DNA from 2 places in the Blautia faecicola genome. Region 1 is predicted to be linked to the other one. Evidence: riboswitches for the same ligand, from Rfam matches in the RefSeq annotation. Region 1 holds a riboswitch; the other holds the start of a gene.
What was found. A riboswitch is a leader RNA that binds a small molecule or an ion and turns the genes downstream of it on or off. The one in region 1 is predicted to bind ZMP and ZTP.

Region 1 (4,293 bases):
ACCAAGGCACATTCTTTGTTTAGGGCTGTTTTAGTTTTAGCAACAATTAATCATGGAAAAGCCTTTTTCAGACACGTTCTAGGAAATTGATAATAAAAACTCCCGAGGATTCCGATGTTTGGGGAATCCCCGGGAGTTTTGTGCTTTCAGATTATTTCAAAGAGTTCGAATATTCCGAAGATTAGAACAGACCTGTGATCTTTCCGGTCTCGTCTACATCGATCTTCTCAGCAGCCGGTACTTTCGGCAGTCCAGGCATGGTCATGATCTCGCCGGTCAGAGCTACGATGAAGCCGGCACCTGCGGAAACTTTCAGGTTTCTTACAGTTACTTCAAAGTCTGTCGGTGCGCCCAGTTTTGTCTGATCATCGGTCAGGCTGTACTGTGTCTTGGCTACACAGATCGGGCAGTTGCCGAAGCCAAGTGCCTCTAACTGTTTTGCCTGTTTCTGAGCGTTGGCTGTCAGAACGACACGTTTTCCACCGTATACTTTCTGTACAATCTGGTTCAGTTTGTCTTCGATGGAACCTTCCAGTTCGTAGGAGTATGTGAAGTCGTTTGGTTCTTCTACCAGACGGATCACTTCTTCTGCCAGTTTCAGGCCGCCTTCGCCACCTTTTGCCCATACTTCAGACAGAGCAACGTTAACGCCCAGCTCTTTACATTTTTCTTCAACCAGATCCAGCTCTGCTTTGGTATCGGTCGGGAATGCATTGATGGCAACTACGCATGGCAGTTTGTATACATTCTTGATGTTGCTTACATGTTTTAACAGGTTTGGCATACCTTTTTCCAGAGCTTCCAGGTTTTCTGCGTTCAGCTCGGCTTTCGGAACACCGCCGTTGTATTTCAGGGCACGTACAGTTGCTACGATAACTACTGCATCCGGTTTCAGTCCTGCCATACGGCACTTGATATCCAGGAACTTCTCAGCGCCCAGGTCTGCACCGAATCCGGCTTCTGTGATTGCATAGTCAGCCAGTTTCAGAGCCATCTTGGTTGCGGTTACGGAGTTACATCCGTGTGCGATGTTGGCGAATGGTCCGCCGTGTACGATAGCCGGTACACCTTCCAGTGTCTGTACCAAGTTTGGTTTCAGGGCATCTTTCAACAGAGCGGTCATGGCACCTTCTGCATGCAGGTCGTGTGCGGTTACCGGCTTCTGTTCTGCCACTTTACCGTATGTATATCCAATGATGATACGTCCCAGACGTTCCTTCAGGTCGTTGATATCGCTTGCCAGACACAGAACTGCCATGATCTCAGATGCTACTGTGATATCGTAGCCGTCTTCTCTCGGCATACCGTTGGTTTTTCCGCCAAGTCCGTCTACTACATTACGCAGCTGACGGTCGTTCATGTCAACACAGCGTTTCCATGTGATCTTTCTCGGGTCGATGTTCAGAGCATTGCCCTGGAAGATATGGTTATCGATCATAGCGGCCAGCAGGTTGTTGGCTGCACCGATGGCATGGAAGTCACCGGTAAAGTGCAGGTTGATATCTTCCATCGGAACTACCTGTGCATATCCGCCGCCGGCTGCTCCACCTTTTACACCGAAAACCGGTCCTAAGGATGGCTCTCTTAAAGCAACCATAACGTTCTTACCCATTCTCTGCATACCGTCTGCCAGGCCTACAGTTGTTGTAGTCTTTCCTTCACCGGCCGGTGTCGGGTTGATAGCGGTAACCAGAATCAGTTTACCATCTTTTTTGTCAGATTCTTTCAGCAGATTGTAGTCGATCTTTGCTTTGTACTTTCCGTACTGTTCCAGATATTTGTCATCAATACCTGCTTTTGCTGCGATCTCGGTGATCGGTTTCATTTCGCATTCCTGTGCGATTTCAATGTCTGTTTTGTATCCCATAGTGATTTCTCCTTTCTTCTGACCGGACGTCGTCCCCCGCGAAACAGGACAAATTCAGCGAACGTATCTCATGTGCTTTTCGAAAGCTTCCGGAATCACCCAGTGTGTACTTCGGTGAATGATCCTGAAAAATAAAAAACGCAGCAAATGTATTTCGTTCTACATTGCTGCCCAGACGGTCGGCCAATATGGATTCTGGTTTCCAGTGGTTCCTCCACATATCCGTCAGTCGCCAGAATCTTCTTTTTCAGACTTCTTTTAAAGAATAGCATAAATTAGCAAAAAAGTCAAGAATTACAAAGAAAAAATCCCATTCTTTTGGCGGATTTCACGAGAAGCTTCGCGCTACAGTGGAGCATGTGCTGATTTGCTGCGTAAGAAAGATTTTTACTTGATATTTACGGGAGAGAAAGTTATACTGGAAAGGCAGAATTCATTATCATGGAATGAGTCTGCAAAAAGAAAAGGGAACAGAAAACCAATAAAATAGGAAGAAAGCCGGTGAGAAAGATGGAACAGATGATCAGGGAGGAGATCTTTTCCGGATTTTGCAGAACCTGTAATCAGGCGCAGATGGTGACCTGTGAATTTGAACAGAAGGGTGACCGTCTGGAACTGACCGAGGTGGATTGCAGATACCGAAAATGTATTCACAAAGCAAGCTGCGAGATTGCAAAGCAGATCCGGCAGATGGAACAGGAGTATAGGGAGGAGTAGAAGGGAAAACATGTTGGTAAGAAACAGAAAAACACAAACATACCTTGCATTGTTGCTTTTCTTTTTTGCATTGCTGATGCCTCTGCAAAGTTATGCGGCGCAGAACAGTCAGCAGCAGATCAGTACACGGGCAGTCAAAACAGGGTGGGTCCAGACTGGAGAAAAATGGAAGTATGTGAATACGGATGGAAGCTATCCGAAAAACACATGGAAATACCTCTACAGCACCTGGTACTATTTTGGTGAAGACGGCTGGATGGTGACCGGCTGGAAAGAAATTAATGAGGAAACATATTATCTGAGACCGAGCGGAGCCATGGTAGTCGGCTGGGTGAAACTGGAAGGAAAATACTATTATTTCAATCCGTCCGGTGTATTACAGAAAAACGGCTGGGTGGATAACGACAAATATTATGTAGATGAGAATGGTGTCTGGATTGAGGATAAGACAAAAGATGAGGATACTGAGTCGGACAAGGCGGAATGGTTACAGTTTGGCAAACGCTGGAAGTTCCGGGAGGCGGATGGCAGCTATGCGAAAGGTGGCTGGAAAAACTTCGGCGGCAGCTGGTATTACTTTGATGCGAACGGCTGGATGGCAGTTGGCTGGTTGGAGACTTCCGGCAACTGGTACTATCTGGATCCGAAAGTGGGAAATATGCAGCGTGGCTGGAAAAAGATCAATGACAGCTGGTATTATCTGAACCCGGGAAGCGGTGAACTGGTAACCGGATGGAACGTGATCGGCGGTTTCTGGTATTATCTGGATCCGGGAAGCGGCGAGATGGCAGAAGGCTGGACGCAGATTAAGAATGAATGGTACTATCTGAAACCGGACAGCGGCGTCATGCTGGAAAACTGGCAGAAGATTGACGGTGCGTGGTACTACCTGAATCCGGGAAGCGGCACCCGTGCACAGGGCTGGAAGAAGATCGGAAGCACCTGGTACTATCTGGATGTAACCAACGGACAGCGTCAGAAAGGCTGGACAAAGGTCAATAATGCCTGGTATTATCTGAATGATAACGGTATCATGGCGGAAGGCTGGATGCAGCAGGATACGCACTGGTATTATCTGAAACCGGGTAACGGATCCATGGCAATTGGCTGGCAGAACATCGGAGGTACCTGGTACTATCTGGACGGTGCAGGAGTTATGGTAACCGGTTGGCATTATATCGGAAATCACTGGTATTATATGACCGGAAGCGGAGCCATGGCAACGAACTGGCTGAAGCTGAACAACAACTGGTACTACGTTGGCAGTAACGGAGCGATGGTAACCGGCTGGCAGGATATCGCAGATAAGCGGTATTATTTTTATGACAGCGGAGTCATGGCTGCAAGTACAAAGATCGATGGCATTGAGATTGATGCGGACGGTGTGGCACAGATCGTAAGCGGACCGCTCGGAAGTCTGACAAGACTGCTGAGGACAGCGATGCTGCCGGTTGGTAACACCTTATATGTATGGGGCGGTGGTCATGACCTGTATATTGGCGGTGATTCCCTGCGAATCGGTGTGAACCCGCAGTGGAAGAAATTCTATGATCGGCATGGAAGTAACTATGATTTTTCAAAATACAGATATTCCTATGGAAACGGACTGGATTGCTCCGGATTTATCGGATGGACAATCTACAATACATATAATACAAAGGCAAATCAGTCTGCATATGTGACGACATCTACCAAATTCCCAAGTCACC
Region 2 (4,293 bases), 630 kb from region 1:
GAATGCATCGGATCCCAGTGTAACATCTGTCAGCTGATCCAGCCATGCACGTTTTTCTTCTCTTGTAAATACTGCCGGTTTCTCGGTAAAGGATCTCTCCCAGTTACCGTCACCAATGACATCCATGTATTCCTCACCCATATATACATCAATCGCATTATCTCGTTCTGCACGGGTGATACCCTCCTTGAATGGAAGGTTCAGTACCTGCGGACTCTGACGCAGCCACCAGTTGTCTGCTTTCTGTCCTGCCAGACGGGTACAGTGTACACGGGACTGCTGTCCTGCACCTACACCGATTGCCTGTCCGCCTTTTACGAAACATACGGAGTTGGACTGAGTATATTTGAGGATGATCAGAGAAATCTTCATATCTCTCTTGGCTTCTTCTGTCAGTTCTTTGTTTTTGGTCACCAGATTGGAGATCAGCTCATCATCGATTGCCAGTTCCTGTCTGCCCTGTTCGAAGGTAACACCGAACACTTCTTTATGTTCCAGCGGAGCCGGTACATAATCCGGATCGATCTGGATCACGTTATAATTTCCTTTTTTCTTCTGTGCCAGAATCTCGAGTGCTTCCGGTGTATATCCCGGTGCGATCACGCCATCGGATACCTCTCTCTTGATCAGCATCGCGGTATCTTTGTCACACACATCTGACAGAGAAATAAAATCTCCGAAAGAAGACATACGGTCCGCGCCTCTTGCTCTCGCATAAGCACAGGCGATCGGAGAGAAGTTTTTCCAGTCCATATCGTCTACCCAGTAGATTTTTGCCAGTGTCTCGCTTAACGGAAGACCTACTGCTGCACCTGCCGGAGATACGTGTTTGAAAGAAGTTGCTGCCGGAAGTCCGGTTGCCTGTTTCAGGTTGGATACCAGCTGCCATCCGTTAAAAGCATCCAGGAAGTTGATATATCCAGGTTTTCCGGAAAGCACTTTGATTGGAAGCTCTGATCCGTCGTTCATGTAGATTCTGGAAGGTTTCTGATTTGGGTTACATCCATACTTTAACTGTAATTCTTTCATTTTGCTTCTCCCTCTCCTATTTGTTTTTATTTACGATTCTTGTCTCATAAGTACCATCTGCAATATTGATATAGCGTACAAACAGAGATACTTTATTTTCTTCATTCAGGCTTTCCCATAACAGGCTGGTAAATCCATCGATCTCATCCGGGATTGCCACGAGTTTCGGTTCGCCCTCAAAACTTGGCAGCGGATTGCCATCGCCCATATACGTATGAATAAAATGTCCTTCTCCTGCAAGTGCGGTTCCATAAGAGAATGTGTAACGGTTGCAGGAATCCGGATTGCCGTTGTTGCTTTTTAAGATGGACATTGCATAATCAAATACTCCGTTTTCGATGTGCATTACACCGGAGATCCGAGGGGTATAATTCGGCGCATCCGGTTCAAATTCTCTGGATGTCAGAGACTGCTCAAATGTCAGCTGTCTGTCCATTCCTTCATAAATGGTATCTGTCTGGTCTCCGTTGGTTACGATGGTTTTATTGCCCAGCACGCGTACCGGTGCATAGATAATAAGACTCGGATCCACCAGTTTGGAAGGATCAAAGGCCTGGGTGCGGATTCCCTGTCCTTCTTCTACAAAGACACGGTTTCTGCTGTTCTCACTTCTTCCCATGATGAAATAGGCTGCAACTGCTTTGGTTCCGTCTGCAGATCTGCCAATTACAATTCCTCTTCCTGGGTATAAATTTCCTTTCAGTTCCTGTTCCAATGATATCATCTTCATGAACAATTCTCCTTTTGTCTTATGATTTGATTTGCTGTGGTCCGGATCGGTATAGCGAATCCTGGTTGTCAGAATCACTATACCTGGCTTTTCTCGCCCTCTCCATACTACGCAGAAATTATGCTGAAAACGAAAAAAGCCTACAATCCGAGCTACACTGCCCAGACGGTCGGCTTCAAACCCTTATACTCCCCGTGGTAAACTCCACTTCCGTCAGTCATATAAGTTACTTCAAAAATAGCATTTATTTTTTCTTCTGTCAACCCTGTTTTCATAATTTCGACATCCAGCAATGCTGTTCCCATTCACACGCTTCACATTCCAATATGCTCAGCAAACAATCATCACTGTCGATATTCCCTGTCGTTTTCTTACCGATGAAGTACCAGTCGCACACTCATCTGCTCTCCCCGATATCTGGCGTAATGATTCCGGATCACCACAGCCGAGATCAGACAGCAGCCGACACTGATACCTGTCATCGCCACCCGACAGAAAACACTGACGGAAAACAGTACAAAGGTACAAACCGAACGGTAAAAATGCGGCTCGATCACGATCACCAGGGAAAAGATCAGATACAGGGCTGCCAGAGACAGTACCGGAAGCCAGAACGGTACCAGCCCCAGCAGTACCCCGAACGATACCGCAATGGCTTTTCCACCTTTCTGTGGCTGTAAAAACGGGCAGGCATGTCCGAAAACCGGAGCTGCCAGAATCAGCGCAAAGCTCCATCGTGCCGGATTCACCTCCCGCAACGCCAGATGCACCGGAAGATAACCTTTCAGCAGTTCCATGCACAGCACCAGAATCCCGATCGGTATGCCCGCACAGGTAAAAGCATTCGCCGTTCCCGGGTTTCCATCCGGACTTTCCGCTGTAATATCAATTCCTTTCAGTGCCTTTGGCAACAGATAGCTGTACAGGATACTGCCGGACAGATACCCGCCTATGATATAACACCACTCCTGCCATGTGATCATCTCTCGTTTTCCCCCTGTTTCTTTCTGTACTTTCGCTTTCAAATCGTTCTTCGATGGAAGTACCTCTTTTTCGTCCTCTTCATTGCTGCTGTTCTATATAACTATGTAACGTTTCCGTTTCTTCACAATTACGAGCCAAAATGCATCTGGAATACTATCTACCAAATAATTTCTAGTCTATCATTTCATTCGCTTTACCGATCAGCTCTTCCAAAAGTTTACAGATACGCTCTGCCGCCTCCGGTCTACTGTTCTTTTTCTGTGCTTCCTGCATCTCCACGCGCAGTTTTTCTCGCTCCAGAAGTTTTTCTCCCGCGCGCACCTGTCCGACAAACGAACGTTTTCCGATAGACATGCCATGTTTCTGGAAGAATTCCACATTTTTCGTCTCACATCCCGGAATCGGATTCGTATGTACCATCGGAATCCCCATCACAGCTGCTTCCGTGCTGCTGAGTCCCCCGGGTTTCGTGAAAATCACATCACAGGCTGCCATGTAAGCCGCCACCTGATCCGTATACCCGAGGACTCTCACATTCTTTCGATGAACCAGTTCCCGTTTTAAAAGTGTTTCCAGCTTTTTATTATTTCCACAGATGACCACCATGTTCTCATCTGCTTCCATCCTGCGGGCAAGTTCCAGCACAAAGATCTGGATCTTTCCAAATCCCATACTGCCGCCCATCACCAGATAACTTTTACTCTCCTGTGGAATATGACAGATTTTTCTTGCTTCCCTCTTATCCCATTCTTTCATAAAGTTCTGCCGTACCGGAATCCCCCACGGAAGAAGTTTTTCTCTCGGAACCCCCCGCTTTGCAAACTCATCAATCAGATCTTCATGCGGAATCACATAATAATCGCAGTCTGTCTCCTCCCAGAAAGGAATACAGGTATAATCCGTTCCGATCGCCACCACCGGGATCTTCAGCCAGCCTTTTTTCTTCATCGCTGTCAGAGTCTCCGCCGGATACAGATGTGGAGTTACAATGGCATCAAACCTGTTCTGCTCCAGATACCGTTGTAACGTTCCCTCCAGAAGACTGCAGGTATAATATACTGGTGACTTCCTCTTATCCGAAGAAACCCATCCACCCAGCCGGTAACCCAGACCGAATAACAACGGACAATGTTTCACGATCCCCACATAGGCTCCGCCCACTGCTTTCGATGTCCGCGCTCCTTTCAGAAGCATCATATCTTCCATAACCACCTGATGTCCCTGTAATTCCAGATATTCTTTCACCGCCCGACCGGCGGAATTGTGTCCCTCGCCGGTATTACAGGATAATATCAATATCTTCATTCGTCTGTCTCCATTCTGTATCCTGTTTTCTGTTTTTTTACCTGATACTTTTACCTTCCGTTGCCTACAGTATACAGATATCTTCTTTTCTTCTTATCATAACAGTTTTCTGTCTATTTTTCAAACAACACCCCTGCGATTTTGCCATATTCGTTCTTTTCTTTTTTATAAAAACTCCGTCACATGTTTTCTGTAACGTAACGGAAACAGATTTCTCTGGCATACCGGATTCTCCCTCTTTTCCA

Region 2: it holds a riboswitch for ZMP and ZTP, as region 1 does, so the genes downstream of both, ETP43_RS10785 (IMP cyclohydrolase) here and ETP43_RS13690 (formate--tetrahydrofolate ligase) in region 1, are expected to answer to the same signal.

The regions. Positions count from the first base shown of each region.
Region 1 is NZ_SDKC01000001.1:3,028,521-3,032,813, reverse strand. Features, by position in the region: gene ETP43_RS13690 (formate--tetrahydrofolate ligase) at 182-1,867, opposite strand; ZMP/ZTP riboswitch at 2,030-2,110, opposite strand; gene ETP43_RS13685 (hypothetical protein) at 2,369-2,584, shown strand; gene ETP43_RS13680 (N-acetylmuramoyl-L-alanine amidase family protein) at 2,595-4,293, shown strand, end outside.
Region 2 is NZ_SDKC01000001.1:2,397,624-2,401,916, forward strand. Features, by position in the region: gene ETP43_RS10780 (phosphoribosylaminoimidazolecarboxamide formyltransferase) at 1-1,029, opposite strand, end outside; gene ETP43_RS10785 (IMP cyclohydrolase) at 1,046-1,759, opposite strand; ZMP/ZTP riboswitch at 1,912-1,990, opposite strand; gene ETP43_RS10790 (glycerol-3-phosphate acyltransferase) at 2,131-2,784, opposite strand; gene ETP43_RS10795 (MGDG synthase family glycosyltransferase) at 2,915-4,048, opposite strand; gene ETP43_RS10800 (TIGR03915 family putative DNA repair protein) at 4,214-4,293, opposite strand, start outside.